One region of the Arthrobacter sp. SE2 genome, then DNA from elsewhere that is predicted to be linked to it. Evidence: riboswitches for the same ligand, from Rfam matches in the RefSeq annotation. Region 1 holds a riboswitch; each other region holds the start of a gene.

Evidence for each region. Region 1 has a riboswitch for thiamine pyrophosphate ahead of AC4CS3_RS18450 (ECF transporter S component). Riboswitches for the same ligand answer to the same signal wherever they lie in the genome.
Region 2: it holds a riboswitch for thiamine pyrophosphate, as region 1 does, so the genes downstream of both, thiD (bifunctional hydroxymethylpyrimidine kinase/phosphomethylpyrimidine kinase) here and AC4CS3_RS18450 (ECF transporter S component) in region 1, are expected to answer to the same signal.
Region 3: it holds a riboswitch for thiamine pyrophosphate, as region 1 does, so the genes downstream of both, thiC (phosphomethylpyrimidine synthase ThiC) here and AC4CS3_RS18450 (ECF transporter S component) in region 1, are expected to answer to the same signal.

The regions. Positions count from the first base shown of each region.
Region 1 covers NZ_JBZAYA010000015.1:62,338-67,565, forward strand. The annotation lists gene AC4CS3_RS18435 (UDP-N-acetylglucosamine 1-carboxyvinyltransferase) at 1-148, opposite strand, end outside; gene AC4CS3_RS18440 (energy-coupling factor transporter transmembrane component T family protein) at 254-1,060, opposite strand; gene AC4CS3_RS18445 (ABC transporter ATP-binding protein) at 1,057-2,676, opposite strand; gene AC4CS3_RS18450 (ECF transporter S component) at 2,676-3,305, opposite strand; TPP riboswitch at 3,380-3,516, opposite strand; gene AC4CS3_RS18455 (NUDIX hydrolase) at 3,730-4,476, shown strand; gene AC4CS3_RS18460 (DUF4235 domain-containing protein) at 4,528-4,788, shown strand; gene mnhG (monovalent cation/H(+) antiporter subunit G) at 4,785-5,228, opposite strand, start outside.
Region 2 covers NZ_JBZAYA010000010.1:100,346-105,573, forward strand. The annotation lists gene rpmA (50S ribosomal protein L27) at 1-245, opposite strand, end outside; gene rplU (50S ribosomal protein L21) at 307-615, opposite strand; gene thiD (bifunctional hydroxymethylpyrimidine kinase/phosphomethylpyrimidine kinase) at 1,034-2,554, opposite strand; TPP riboswitch at 2,546-2,642, opposite strand; gene AC4CS3_RS14995 (Rne/Rng family ribonuclease) at 2,787-5,228, opposite strand, start outside.
Region 3 covers NZ_JBZAYA010000001.1:18,385-23,612, reverse strand. The annotation lists gene ffh (signal recognition particle protein) at 1-1,221, shown strand, start outside; gene AC4CS3_RS00130 (alpha/beta fold hydrolase) at 1,325-2,074, shown strand; gene thiC (phosphomethylpyrimidine synthase ThiC) at 2,100-3,905, opposite strand; TPP riboswitch at 3,901-4,008, opposite strand; gene AC4CS3_RS00120 (amidohydrolase family protein) at 4,101-5,195, shown strand.

The DNA of each region.
Region 1 (5,228 bases):
GGCTGAGGTTCTGCTTGCCCTGTTCCATGCGGGCAATGGCGCTTTGGCTGGTGCCCAGTTCCGAAGCGAGCTGTCCTTGTGTCCAGCCCTTTTCGCCGCGGGCGTCGCGAAGAAGGAGACCTACATGTTCGGCAGTCGGTTGCGTCATAACCAATAAATATCACGGATGGTCTATCAATCGGAGGTTTCGTGACGCAACTCGCCGATTTTGTCGCAGAATAGTCGCCTCGTGCGATATTCACGGCGGTGGGGATCAGTTGGGCTGCTTCAGCCAGACGAAGTGCCATGTCCCTGCCCATTGCGCCGCGAGCACGGCCGTGGCTGCGATGAGCAGCCCGCCGGCCAGAACCCAGACGTCCAGGCGGCTGTAGGTCGATTCGCGCGCCCAGGTCCGCCGTCCACCGCCGAAGCCGCGCGCCTCCATGGTCACGGCCAAGCGGGACGCCCGTCGGATCGCCTGGACCAGTAGCCCGAAGCTTTGGCCGAGCATGGCCTTGAAGCGTTGCGGCGGGCTCCCGTGCGAGCCGACACCCCGCGCGCGCCGTGCCATGCCGATGGTCTGCCACTCCTCCGCCATGAGCCCCACGAGCCGCAGCGCCGCCAAGGTGCCCAGGACAAAACGGTGCGGCAGTTTCGCCTTCTGCGCCAGGGCATCGGCGAGGTCCGTCGGATCGGTGCAACTCATCAGGAGAATGGCCGGCAACGCTATTGCAAGGCCGCGCAGCATGAACCCGAGTCCCAGCTGAAGCGAGCCTTCGCTGATAGACCAGATCCCGACGTCGAGCAGTATCCTTCCGCTGTCCGCCGACAGGATCGCGGTGCTCCAGCCTCCAAGCGCGGCCGCGATAATCAAGGGCCAGCCGCGCTGCCACAGCAAGCGCACGGTGAGCCCCGCGAGGGGGAACAAGGCCAGTTCGCCGAGGAGCGCCGTCGAAGCTGACACCAGGTCGATGGACAGCGCCAACACCAGGGTGATCAGGAAGACCGACACGAACTTGGCCAGCGGATTCGCGCGTGTCAGGAGTGCATTGTTGCCTCGCAGGGTCAGGGTTTCCCTCATGCCGCACCCGCTTCCTGCCGGGCCCCGCCTTGGAACGCATGCTCGAGCCGCATCTCGGTGCCGCCCAGGACGGAGCTGAACTCCTGGTCATGGGTCACGGAAACCACGGAGGTGCCGGCGTCGAGCAGTTCGGACAGGAACGACGCAAGCTCGGCCCAAGTGTTAGCGTCCTGGCCGAAGGTGGGTTCGTCCAGCACCAGGACGCGGGGGTGTGCGGCGAGCACCGTGGCCACGGACAGCCGTCGCTTTTCGCCCCCGGAGAGCGTGTACGGATTGGCGTCCACGAGATGCCCCAGGCGCAGCCTCTCCAGCAATTCGTCCACGCGCTCCTCGCCATGGCCAAGGTGCTTGGGGCCGAACATGAGCTCGTCGAGCACGCGGCCGGTGACGAACTGGTGCTCGGGCTCTTGGAACACGGTCCCGATCCGCGAGATCAGCTGCTGGGCCTTCCACTTGAACGGGTCATTACCGGCGCCGTCGCTGAGCCCGACGGCGGCAGTCACCGTGCCGGACACCGGCGCCAACAAGCCCGCGAGGGTCAACGCGAAGGTCGATTTTCCGGCGCCGTTGGGACCGGTGATGGTCAGGGCCTGCCCGGCGAGCACTTCGGCGTCGAGTCCGGACTGCACAGGAAGGGGCGGGATGGTTTTGAACCCGCGGCGCCGTGGCCGTTCGCGGGACACCGCGAGCTCCTGCGTGGCGAGCAGCAGCTCTCCGGCCCCTGCTCCGGGGCCGGCCCCCGAGCCAGAGCCTGTTCCTGAACGTGGCCGGGTGGCCGGCACGTACCCGGGCACCCACACGCCCGCAGCAATGAGCATGTCCCTTGCTTGCACCAACACGGTGTCCGGATCGCCGTCCAGGAGCACCGCCGGCGTCGACCCTCCCGTGGAGGAGGAGCTGCCCGGCTGCAGCACCACGATTCGGTCCACGAGGTCTTTCCAGACGGAGACCCGGTGTTCCACCACCACCAAGGTAGCGCCGGTCTTGTCCAGGCAGCGGCCCACGGCATCGCGCACTTCCAAGACGCCGGCCGGGTCAAGGTTGGCGGTCGGCTCGTCCAGGAGGATCAAGCCGGGCCGCATCGCCAGGATGCCGGCCAGTGCAAGGCGTTGCTTCTGCCCACCCGAGAGGGCCGACGTCGGGTGGTCGAGCGCGAAGTTGCCGCTGGCACTGCCACCGGCACTACGCAGGAGCCCGACGTCGTCGAGCGCTTCATGGACGCGTTTCCAGATCTCTTCCCGTGGCACGCAAAGGTTCTCGGCGCCGAACGCTACGTCATCGCCCAGCCGGGAAAGCACCACCTGGGTTTCGGGGTCCTGTTGCATGAGTCCGGCACGGCCCCGCTGGGCCTTCGGCGAAACGCCGTCCACGAGCAGCGAGCCCGTCTCGTCGGCGTCGTCACCTTCCTCGCCCAACACGCCCGCCAGGGCATGCAGGAGCGTCGACTTGCCCGCGCCCGAGGGGCCGAGCAGGAGGACACGCTCCCCTGGACGGATGTCCAGGTCCAGGGCGTGGATGGCCTGCGTGGTGCGGCCAGCGTGCCGCCAGCCCCAGCCTTGCGCGGAAATGGCGGCGGGTCGCACCACAGCAGGGGTGCCGGAATCAGGACTGGGCATCAGGAAAAGACGGGCTCCGAGGCGGCCTTGCGGGACGCGAACGCGCTCAGGACACCAGTCTTGGCCAGGCCGCGGGTCGCGATCCAGGACAGGGCTCCGGCAATGACGGCACCGGAGATCGTGCAGAACACGATGTACGCGAGCTTGTCGACCGGTTCGTAGGCGATGTTCCAGCCCCACGGCAGGAAGGAGTCGTTCAAACCGCAGAACAGGCCCGCGCCGGCACCGGCCAGCAGGGACACCGGCAGGTTGAACTTCTTGTACATGAAGGCCAGGAAGATGAGTTCCGCGCCGAGACCCTGGAGCACGCCCGAGATCAGGACCGTGGTGCCGTACTGCGAACCCATGATGAGCTCGCTGGTGGCGGCCACCGTCTCGCAGAAAATTGCCGCACCGGGCTTGCGGACGATGAGCATGCCCAGGACTGCCGGGATCATCCAGCCGCCGGCGATCAGGCCGCTCAGCGGCGGGTAGCCGGCGGACATCGGCGTTGCAACCAGAGCCATCTGGTCCCATGCCCAGAAGATCACGCCACCGGCGATCGAGATCAGTGCCGCCACGACGATGTCCACGACGCGCCAGTTGTAACCAGGCTTGGTGAGGCCCGGCCTTGCAGAAATACCAGTCATTTTGTCCTCCTGAGGAACAGGAGGGGAAAGTGTTTCCGGTTGCCTGCGAGCGGTTTCCGCCGCCCCGGTCCGGACACTATGAGAACTCGACTCCCTTGCGCCGGTACTAGCCGGATCAGGTTCGAGGGTCTGCGGCTGTCCGCACTCTCAGCGCCCGTCATCCGTGCCGCATTGCTGCGAGCCCGACGGCGGCGCTCCCCTGTCGTTATCAATCCACCCTTTTGGGCGTGGTTCAGTTTACACCTTGGCGGGGTTGCGGGCGCTGTGCTGGCCTACGCGGAACGGTCACAAACATGTGGGACGACGGATTCTGCTGGATCACTCGCCGGCCGGGCGCGGGCAGGGTCCGGAATGGCGCGGGCGGGCGCAGAAGCTGGGAGAATGATCCAGCAGAATGTGACGCAGCGCGGGCAAAGGAGCGGTCTTGGCAGGCATTGGCGAAGCGAACAGCACTACGGTGGCCGAACCTAGGCTCGCCGCGAGCGTGATCCTGGTCCGCGAGGCCCCCGTACACACGGTTCAGTCAGACCCGGAGGTTCCGGCGGATGCCGGGCGCGGCCTGGAGGTGTTCGTGCAGCACCGCGTGACCACGATGGATTTCGCCGCGGGCATGGTCGTCTTCCCCGGGGGACGAGTGGACCAGACGGACAGCTCCGGCTGGGACTTCGAGGACGACGTCGTCGAGCGGCACGCCGACGCCTGGCGCCGGAGCAGCATCGGCGTCGAGCCCGCTTCGGCCCGGTTCAACGCCGGCCGGGTGCTGGCGGCTGCACAGCGCGAGGTGTTCGAAGAGGCCGGGCTGAAGCTCGACGCCGCCACCCTCCGCCCGTGGGCCAACTGGGTCACCCCGGCAGACCAGCCCAAGCGCTTCGACACATACTTCTACCTTGCCTGCCCGCTTTCCGGTGCCGAGCCAAGGCACCAAACCACGGAAGCGTCATCGTCCTTGTGGATGCCGGTCCGCGGGATCCTGGATGCCGAAGCCGCCGGAACCCTCAAGCTCATGCCGCCCACGTTGGCGCTGCTGGACGAGCTCCTCGCCCTCGGCACGGTGGAAGCGATACTGGCCGAGGACCGTGACATCGTGCCCGTCCGTCCAAAGCCTGGAGCCATGGATGAGTTCTTCCGGCTGAGGCGCCAATCCCCAACCGTTGCTCCGGAACTGCCCTGAAGTGGGGTTAGGCTGGGGACGGTCCTGTTTCCTCCCGCAAGGAGTCCCGGAATGAACCTCCTCATCAAGCTGCTCGGCACTGGCGTCAGCATCGGCGCAGGCTTTGTCGGCACCAAGCTCGTCAATGCGCTGTGGGAAAAGTCCACCGGCAAGAAGCCCCCCAAGGGTCACGACGACATGGAGGCAAGCCTGCGCTCGGCACTGACCTTCGCGCTGATTTCGGCGACCGTCAGCGCAGTCATCCAGGTTTTCGCCAGCCGCAGTACCCAGCGCGCCATCTCGCGTTTCTCGAAAACGCAGGACATCGTCTAGGCTGACGGCCCGCCGTCCCGGCCGTTCGCAGCTGAGCTCCCACCGTTCCCGGTGTGGGACATTCCCGGTTCCGTTTCCTGAGCTTTCTCCGCTGCCCGTTGACCGGCAGCCCGCAGCACCACGGCCTCGAGTTCGTCTATGCTCAGCAACTCGCGGTGGAGGTGCTTGGTCCGGTAGCCTGCGCGGCCCACCATGTGTGCGGATACAGGCACTGTCAGCAGCTGGAAGATCCAGGCCACCGCCAGGATCGGCCAAACCCACCATTCGCGCATCTGCAGCCCGATGGCTGCCAAGACAAGGAACAACCCCAGCACTTGCGGCTTGGTAGCCGCGTGCATGCGGCTCATGAGGTCCGGGAAACGCAGCAGGCCGATTGCCGCGCCCAATGACATGAGCGCACCAGCAATCAGCAACACTGCGGTGACGGCATCGATCACGCC
Region 2 (5,228 bases), on a different contig from region 1:
GCAACGATGTTCACTACGCGACGGCCGCGGCGAGTACCGAACTCAACCGCACCTGCCTGCAGGGCGAACAGGGTGTCGTCGCCACCGCGGCCGACACCGGCGCCCGGGTGGAAGTGGGTGCCGCGCTGGCGGACGATGATCTCGCCTGCGGAAACGACCTGGCCACCGAAGCGCTTTACGCCGAGGTACTGGGCGTTGGAGTCACGACCGTTGCGAGTGGAGCTCGCGCCTTTTTTATGTGCCATTTGAAATGCCTGCCTTTAAAATTCTGGGGAATCTGTTGAAAACCTGAACAGCAACCAGTGGTTACTTGATACCGGTGATCTTGATCTTGGTGAGTTCTTGACGGTGACCCTGGCGCTTCTTGTAGCCGGTCTTGTTCTTGAACTTCTGGATGACGATCTTCGGACCACGGAGGTCTTCGAGGATCTCAGCCGTAACCTTGACCTTGGCCAGATCCGCAGCAGCGGAGGTGACCTTGTCACCGTCCACCAGGAGCAGTGCGGGCAGCTCAAGGGTGCTGCCGGCTCCACCGGGGACGCGGTTCAGGGTTACGTAGTCTCCAACGGAAACCTTTTCTTGGCGGCCGCCTGCGCGGACAATCGCGTACACCACTTGGGCACTCACTTCTCTCGACGTTTATTACTAAATTTGCGTGCGGAACCCCGATCCGAAACGGGCCTGGTTCACGCTGTGCCTCAACGCCGTGGACTCCGGTACGGAATCCATGAGTCATCCCTCGAATAGTTCCAAATGAAAGGTCAGTTCCAAATGAAGGTTTCTAGGGGCATAACCCAAGTGTTGGCGTAAGCACCGAAGATCTAGATTACGCTAGTTTCGCCTTCGGCTGCAAATGAGGCCAGGTCCGGAGGCTGCCACGTGATGGCTGCCACAGACTGGCTATGCGCCACCCGGTACCGTGCCCGTCCACCTTACCCTGCCGGCGGGGAAAAGCTCGGATCCCCACTCCGACACGCTGCAGCGTCCGCCTGAACAGGCGCTTCATCCTGCGCTTCCGCGCCAGGAACCGGGATCAGCCGTGCAACCTTGGAGCATCGAAGAACGCCGTTTCATACCGGCAGGATTGGGTGAAAGCCTCCATCATCGCCGTGCGCTCCGTGGGTGTTGCGGCCTGCGCGGCGGCATCCGTGATGTCGATCGCCTTGCGGGTTGCCTCTGCGAACGCCTCGTCTGCGTAGGTGCGCAGCCAATCCGCGTAAGGGTGCTCGTCCGACGCTCCCGCCTGTATATAGCCAAGGTGGAGCTGCTGTCCCACTTCGGCGTACAACCAGTAGCAGGGAAGCACGGCAGCCAGCAGGACGGCATAGCTGCCCGACGCCGACGCGGCGAGCAAATGGTCCACGTAGGCCTTGGTGACTGGACCCAGTTCTCCGCTTACCTGGCGTCCGCTGAGCCAATTCCGGTGTAGCTCGGACTCGACTTCAAGGCACATCTGCGAGCCGCGGGCCCAGAACAGCTGTTCGGTTTCACTCGGGGCGAGGGCGCTTGCCCGTGCCAGGACCCTCGAATAGCCGTTGAGATAGATGGCATCCTGCGACAGGTAATAGCTGAACTGCGCTTCGCTGAGGCCGCCGGTTTGCAAGTGCTGGATGAAGTCCAGGCCATAAATGGCCGCAAGTTCCGTTTGGGCGGCGTCCCACATCCGGACGGCAAAGTCCCCCGGATGAAGGTCCTGCTGGAGCGCGTGGAAATGGTGGATCGGCCCATTGCCCTTCCCCACTTCCAGCACCTCAGACTGGGTCAGCGCCCCCCGAAGCCAGGGCTTGACTACGCGCAGGGCAGACTCCCAATCGCCGAGCCGTGCCTTGGCCGTCGCCATGGCCGACGACAGGGAACATCCCGTGCCATGGCTGTTGCGGGTCTCCACGCGTTGACCGGCGAATTCCACCACGTCCTGGCTCAGGACTCCTTCGGTGTTGACCAAGGCGTCGGGGCAGCCCTCTCCCTGCAGATGGCCGCCCTTCACCAGGACGGTGTTTCCGCAGGCTGCAGCCAGGCGTTTGCCTTGCTCCAACGCCGATGCCCAGTCAATGGCAACAGGCTCGCCAAGCAGCATGGCCAATTCAGGAAGGTTGGGGGTCACCAAGTCAGCGAGGGGCAGAAGTTCCCGCAGCGCGGTTTCAGCGGACTCCGCCAGGAGCCGGTCGCCACTGGTCGCGATCATCACCGGATCCAGCACGACGACGGCGGGGCGCGCCTCGCCGAGCCAGCGACGGACTTCGTGGATGACGGCCGCGTCCCCGAGCATGCCGATTTTGACAGCATCGACGGTGATGTCGTCGCTAACGGCATCCAATTGCTGGCGCAGGAATTCCACGGGAGGCACATGGACGGCAGTGACGCCCCGCGTGTTTTGTACCGTGAGCGCCGTAATCACGGCCATGCCATAGCCTCCGTTGGCCGCAATGCTTTTGAGGTCTGCCTGAATCCCGGCACCACCCGAAGGATCCGAGCCGGCAATGCTGAGGACCCTCGGGATAGCTCGCTGGATGGCCTTGAGCGGGTAGACGGCTGATTGCGCTGAAACAGTCATGCAAGACATCCCTTCGCCGGTGCTAACCGGACAGGTTCAACGGGTCTGGTCTCAGCCGGCTTGGTGCGCGGCACCCCGTGTCAGTCCCCTAGCTTAACCCGGATCACACCTCGCCCGCTGAAATCGCCCTATGCAACCGTGCTGACCGTCCGGTGAATCGGCCGGCAACGACGAAGCCCCGGCGGTTTCCACATGAGCGGAAAGGGCCGGGGCTTCGGACAGGGTACTGCGTTTAGAGCTCGGACTTGGGCACGCCGACTCCGAGGATGATCGGTTCCGCTGCCGCCGTCGACTTGGCTGGAGCAGCGTCCGTTGCCTTGGCCTCGTGCGCGGCCCCACCGGAGGCGGCCGCGGCAACCTCGTGGTGCTCAACGTTGGTGGCGTTGGCGGCACCCTGGGCCCGGCTGGCGCTGCGGTTGCGACGGCCTCGGCGTCCACGCGAACCCGCTTCCGGGGATTCTCCGCTTGCAACGGCCGCGGGGGTCCCTGCGGGCGCTTCCTCGGCCTCAGTTGCCGTCGTCGCAGTGTCGGGAGCTTCTCCGAGGCCCGCGAATGCCTGTGCCAACAGGTCCAGGCTCATGGCAGGTGCACCACTCGCTGGCTCCTCTTCGTGGTGGACGAAGGGCAACGCAACTTCCTCGCCGCCGAATCGCAGCACAGGCTTCGAACGTTCCTCGCCACTCGAAGCAGCGGCAGGAGCCTGGACCGGGGCCGCGGGGGCCTGGGCCGGGGCTGCTTCCGCTACCTGCCCCTCGGCGAGCAAATCCGCCGCGTGGTGGATCTCGTCGTCGTGCAGGTGGGCAGCGTGGGCTGCCGCCGCGATGGTGGCAAGGGCTGCGCGGGTGGCTGCCTGGCGGTTCGGATCGGTGGATTCCACGGTATGGACCGGCACAGGAGGGGTGATCGGGAGCTCGGCAGCTCCCTGACCCGTGCCCCTGCCGCGGCGACGCTTGCGCTGCTCGGGGCGGACGGTCGGCTGTGACTCCGTGCGCGGGTGGTGGTGTTCAGCGGCCACCACGTTGGCCCGACGGTGCTCCACAGGCTCGTCGTGCGTGACGATTCCGCGACCGGCGCACGTTTCGCACTGCTCGCCGAAGACCTCCAGCAGGCCAGTGCCCATGCGCTTGCGCGTCATCTGGACCAACCCAAGGGACGTCACTTCGGCGACCTGGTGCTTGGTGCGGTCCCGGCCGAGGCACTCGACCAAGCGGCGCAACACGAGATCGCGGTTGGATTCCAGGACCATGTCGATGAAGTCGATCACGATGATTCCGCCGATGTCGCGCAAGCGCAGCTGACGGACCACTTCCTCGGCAGCCTCAAGGTTGTTCTTGGTGACGGTTTCCTCGAGGTTGCCACCGCTGCCGGTGAACTTCCCCGTGTTGACGTCGACAACCGTCATGGCCTCGGTGCGGTCGATCACGAGCGAACCACCGGAGGGCAGGAAGACCTTGCGCTCCAATGCCTTGTGGATCTGTTCGTCCACGCGCCATGCCGAGAAGATGTCCTGATCCGAGGTCCACTTTTCGAGGCGTCCCACCAGGTCCGGCGCCACGTAGGTGACGTAGGCCTCGATGGTGTCCCAGGCTTCGTCGCCGGAGACGATGAGCTTGGAGAAGTCCTCGTTGAAGACGTCGCGGACCACCTTGATGGTCAGGTCCGGTTCGCCGTACAGCAGTTCCGGCGCCAGGATCTTGGTGGACGTGGACTGGCTTTCGATGCCTTCCCACTGGGCCCGCAGGCGGTTGATGTCGTGCGTCAGCTCTTCCTCGGAAGCACCCTCGGCGGCGGTGCGGACAATGACGCCCGCGTTCTCCGGGAGGCGGTCCTTGAGGATCTTCTTCAGGCGGTTGCGCTCGACGTCCGGCAGCTTGCGGGAGATACCGGTCATTGACCCGCCCGGTACGTACACAAGGTAGCGGCCTGGGAGCGAAATCTGGCTCGTCAGCCGTGCGCCCTTGTGACCCACGGGGTCCTTGGTGACCTGGACCAACACGGAATCGCCTGATTTCAGGGCGTTTTCGATCCGGCGCGGCTTGCCTTCCAAGGTGACGGCATCCCAGTTGACTTCACCGGCGTACAGCACGGCGTTGCGGCCGCGTCCAATGTCGACGAACGCGGCTTCCATCGACGGCAGCACGTTCTGGACCTTGCCCAGGTAGACGTTGCCGATCAGGGAATCCTGCTGTGTCTTGGACACGAAGTGCTCTGCGAGCACGCCGTCTTCCAGGACACCGATCTGGATCCTGTCGTCGCGCTGCCGAACGATCATCTGGCGGTCGACGGACTCACGGCGGGCCAGGAATTCGGCCTCGGTGATGACCTGGCGGCGGCGGCCGGTCTCGCGGGACTCACGGCGGCGCTGCTTCTTGGCTTCAAGGCGAGTGGAGCCCTTGACGCTCGTGACGCGGTCGGAGCTGGTGGTGGACTCAACGTGTGCGCGGGGGGCACGGACACGGGTGACAGTGTTGGGGGGATCGTCGTCTCCGCCACCCGTCAGCTCCAGGTCCTGATCGCCACGACGACGGCGCCGACGACGGCGGGAGGTTACGCCTTCTTCGAGGACTTCCTCGGTACCGGCTTCTGTCTCGTCCTCGGATTCCGCGGACGTTTCTTCTCCCGTGGCTTCATCGCGCTCGTTGCCCCGGCGTCCACGACGCCCACGGCTGCGACG
Region 3 (5,228 bases), on a different contig from region 1:
GCCGGCAAGCTTGCCAAGTGGCTCAAGGCCCAAGGCCACAGCCCCGTGCTGGTGGCCGCTGACCTCCAGCGTCCCAACGCCGTGACGCAGCTCCAAATTGTCGGCGAACGCGCCGGTGTCCCCGTCTTCGCTCCGCACCCCGGCACCACCTCGGATCTGGATGTTCCCAGCGGCGACCCGGTCGCCGTCGCCCGCTCCGGCGTCGACGAGGCCCGCCAAAAGCTGCACGACGTCGTGATTGTCGACACCGCGGGACGCCTCGGCGTCGACGCCGAAATGATGGACCAGGCGCGCCGCATCCGCCAGGCGATCATCCCGAACGAAGTGCTGTTCGTGATCGACTCCATGATCGGCCAGGACGCCGTCAACACGGCGGTTGCCTTCGATGAAGGCGTCAACTTCACGGGTGTCGTACTGTCAAAGCTCGACGGCGACGCGCGCGGTGGTGCCGCCCTCTCGGTAGCGTCGGTCACCGGAAAGCCGGTCATGTTCGCGTCCACCGGCGAAGGCCTCGACGACTTCGAATTGTTCCACCCGGACCGCATGGCTTCCCGCATCCTCGATATGGGTGACGTTCTCACCCTCATCGAACAGGCCGAGAAGAACTGGGACAAGGATGAAGCGGCCCGGATGGCGAAGAAGTTCGCCGACCAGGAAGACTTCACCCTGGACGACTTCCTCGCCCAGATGCAGCAGATCCGCAACATGGGCTCCATGAAGAAGATGCTCATGATGATGCCGGGTGCGCAGAACATCCGCCAGCAGCTGGAGCAGTTCGACGAGCGTGAAATCGATCGCGTGGAGGCAATTGTCCGCTCCATGACCCCGCATGAGCGTTTGGCTCCGAAGATCATCAACGGTTCCCGTCGTGCCCGCATCGCCCGTGGTTCCGGTGTCCACGTCTCCGAGGTCAACGGCCTCCTGGAGCGTTTCGCGCAGGCCCAGAAGATGATGAAGAAGCTGGCCCAGGGCGGCGGAATGCCCGGGATGCCTGGCATGCCCGGACTCGGTGGCGGTTCCCGCAAGGCGAGCAAGAACGCGCCCAAGAAGAAGGCCCGTTCCGGAAACCCCGCGAAGGCGGCCCAGGAACTGCGCGACGCCGAGAACAAGCGGGCGAAAGCCGTTCCCACGGGCGCGGCATTCGGCCAAGCTGGCGGCGACTTCGATCCCTCGCAGCTGAACCTCCCCAAGGGCTTCGACAAGTTCCTCGGAGGCAAGTAGCCGTCTCACCCAACTAGCTGGCAATAGGTGTCGTTTTGATGGCTCAGAACGGCATTAACTGCCAGTGAGTTGGCTTGTCAGCCCCGTGCCATAGGCTGGGGGGATGCAAAAGCAGCGCGTTGTGTTCGTCCATGGAGCAGGCACATTCGGCGCTGCCGCGTGGCCGAAACAGCACGGCATGGCGCTGGCGTACGATGCACTGTTCCTGAAACGCCACGGCTTTGATGCGCAGGCCGAGCCTTTGGAATCCGATGTTGGCGCCGACGTGGACATTATCCTGGAGTGCCTCGGAGGGCGGGAGGCCGCGTCAGGTTCCGGCCCCGCACGTGGAGGCCATATCGTAGCGCACTCCCAAGGCGCGATTTCAGCCATGTTGGCCGCGGTGGAGCGGCCGGACCTGGTCCGGTCCCTCGTGCTGGTGGAACCGGCTTGTCTTTCATTGACGGCTGAGTTGCCCGCCACCGCGGCTTACCGGGCACTCATGGAGCCGTTGTTCCGGATCCGGCACGAACTCAGCGATGACGATTATCAACGCGAATTCGTCCGCAGGGCCTTTTCTTCCGAGGCGGCCGTTCTCAGTACCCCGGAGGCCCGTCGTACCGCTCGACGCCTGCGGCTCCAGGCCCCGCCGTGGGAAGCGCCCCTGCACATCGTGCCCGGCGTCCCCACGCTTGTCCTGACCGGTGGTTGGGAACCCCTTTACGAAGAGATCGCCGGCTACTTGCAGGAAACCGGTGCCCTCCACCGCGTTGCGGCTGGAGGACACCGGCCTCATGATTCAGTTGAAGGAGACCGGATGATCCGGTCCTTCATCGCGGATGTCAGCCGCGCCGGATCAGTGCAAGCTTCCTGATCAGTTCAGGCTTCCCGACGTTCGCTCAACGTTTTCCTGCGGGAACCTCGAGCTCGGGCAAGTAGACCTTGCCGCCGGATGCCAGGAACTCCTCGCTCTTTTCGCGCATCCCGCTGTACATTTCCGCGATGGCCGCCTGGGAATCCGCCGAGCCGTATTCGTCGCGGATGTCCTGGCTGATGCGCATGGAGCAGAATTTCGGTCCGCACATGGAGCAGAAATGCGCAGTCTTGGCCGGTTCCGCCGGGAGAGTCTCGTCGTGGAACGCTTCGGCTGTGACCGGATCCAATGACAGCGCGAACTGGTCACGCCAGCGGAACTCGAAGCGGGCCTTGGACAGGGCATCGTCGCGTTCGTGGGCGCCCGGGTGTCCCTTCGCAAGGTCAGCTGCGTGGGCCGCGATCTTGTAGGTGATCACGCCAGTCTTGACGTCGTCCTTGTTTGGCAGGCCCAGGTGTTCCTTCGGGGTGACGTAGCAGAGCATCGCGGTTCCGTAGCGCGCGATCTCCGTGGCGCCGATAGCCGAGGTGATGTGGTCATAGCCCGGAGCAACGTCGGTCACGAGCGGGCCGAGGGTGTAGAACGGTGCGCCGTCGCACAGCTCCTGCTGCCGCTCGACGTTCTCGCGGACGAGGTGGAACGGGATGTGTCCAGGGCCCTCGACCATGACCTGTACGTCGAACTTCCACGCACGCTTCGTGAGCTCCGCCAAGGTGTCCAGCTCGGCGAACTGCGCGGCGTCGTTGGCGTCCGCCGTCGCGCCCGGGCGCAGTCCATCACCCAGCGAGAACGCGACGTCGTACTTGGCGAAGATTTCGCAGAGTTCGTCGAAGTGGGTGTAGAGGAAGTTTTCCTCGTGGTGCGCCAGGCACCAGCCGGCCATGATGGAGCCGCCACGGGAAACGATGCCCGTCACGCGGTTCGCGGTGAGTGGCACGTACCGCAGCAACACGCCGGCGTGGATGGTCATGTAGTCCACGCCCTGCTCGCATTGTTCAATGACAGTGTCGCGGAAGATCTCCCAATTGAGCTTGTTGGCTTCACCGTTGACCTTCTCGAGGGCCTGGTAAATAGGCACGGTACCGATCGGCACGGGGGAGTTGCGGATGATCCATTCTCGGGTGGTGTGGATGTCGTCACCCGTGGACAGGTCCATCACGGTGTCGGCGCCCCATTGCGTGGCCCACTGCAACTTGTCCACCTCTTCGGCGATGGAGCTGGTGACGGCCGAGTTGCCGATATTGGCGTTGATCTTCACGAGGAACGCCTTGCCGATGATCATCGGCTCGGATTCGGGGTGGTTGATGTTCTTGGGGATGATGGCCCGGCCGGCCGCGACCTCGCTGCGGACGAGTTCCACATCGCAGTTTTCGCGAAGTGCCACGAACTGCATTTCGGGCGTCACGATGCCCTGCTTGGCGTAGTGCATCTGCGTCACGGTCTTGCCGTCGACGGCGCGGCGGGGCACCGGCTGTGCACCCTTCCACTCCGCTGAGGCGGCGCCGCGGCGTACGGCCGACTTGCCGTCGTCGAGCAGGTTCCGTTCGCGGCCGCTGTAGGCCTCAGTGTCGCAGCGGGCTTCGATCCACTCGCTGCGGAACGGCTCGAGGCCGACCACGGGATCGCTCCCTGGCCCTGCGGTGCGGTACACCTGGAAAGGCGTGTTGGCCTCGCCGTTGGGGGACGGCTCCAGGGCGATTTCAGTCACCGGAACCCGGATTCCCGTCCCGGCATCCTCCAGGAACGCGAGGGAATGCGACTTGAGGGATTGTGTCACCTCTTGGGCCGATCCGTTTTGGATAGGGCTCAGCTGTGCTTCTTTGGTGCTCAAAGGATTACTCACTTCCTTCGCCGGCATTACCCGGACAGGTTCAACGGTCGCAGGCTGCGTCAGCCTGATCTCAGCCCTTGCAAGGGCCCCCGTGTGGTCGTAGACGAAGCTACCACAGCAGAGAGCTCCTGAGACAGATGTGACCAGGACAGATGTGACGGGGCCGGCGACGGCGTCGGAGTCTAGGGTGGAATCATGGCGGAAATCATCGAGTTCAGCGGCACCGTGCTCACCGGGCCGGAGGAGGAACGGCGTGGCCTCTGGTCGGTCGACGGACGGCTGACCTTTCTGCGGCCTGCTGCCGCACCGGACGTCGTCCTGGCCGGATGGGTGCTGCCCGGCCTTGTCGACGCGCACTGCCATGTTGGCTTGGGCAAGGGCGGGGCCGTCGACGACGAGACTGCGCGCCTGCAGGCGACGGCGGACCGGAACGCCGGAACGCTCTTGATCCGCGACGCCGGATCCGCAAGCGACACGCGCTGGCTGCAGCGCCGGACGGACATGCCCAGGATCATCCGCGCAGGCAGGCACATTGCCAGGCAACGCCGGTACATCCCCGGACTGGCCGAAGAAGTCGAGCCGGAGGATCTGGTGGAGGCGGTGCGCAAACAGGCGCGGTCCGGAGATGGCTGGGTCAAGATCGTCGGGGACTGGATCGACCGTTCCGCCGGGGATCTCGGCCCGTCCTTTCCGGCCGCCATCGTCAAGGACGCGGTCGCGGCAGCACATGCCGAGGGAGCCAGGGTGACTGCCCATTGCTTCGCCGAAGGGACTATCGACGACATGCTCGACGCCGGCATCGACTGCATCGAGCACGCCACCGGCCTCCTGCCGCACCATATTCCCCGGCTGCTGGACCAGGATGTGCCGATTGTCCCCACCCTCATCAACATTGCGACCTTTCCGGACATCGCGAAGCAGGCGGAAGCGAAGTTCCCGCGATACGCCGCCCACATGACCAGGCTGTGGGAGCGCAGGCATGAACGCGTCGCCGAGGCATTCGACGCCGGAGTGCGGGTGTACGCCGGGACCGACGCCGGCAGCGTCATCAAGCACGGCCGGATCGGCGAGGAAATCCTGGAACTGCATCGCGCGGGCCTTCCGGCGGCCGCCGCCCTCGATGCCGCGTGCTGGTCCGCCCGCGAGTGGCTGGGTGCCGACGGCATCAGCGAAGGTGCCAGTGCCGACGTCGTGCTCTACGCAAACGATCCCCGTGCGTCCCTTGAGGTGGTGCTGAATCCGCAATGCACCGTGCTGAGGGGACATATTTCAGGAAGCGCCGGGCATTAGGAATAAATTGAAGCTTCAAGTAATTTAGATAGA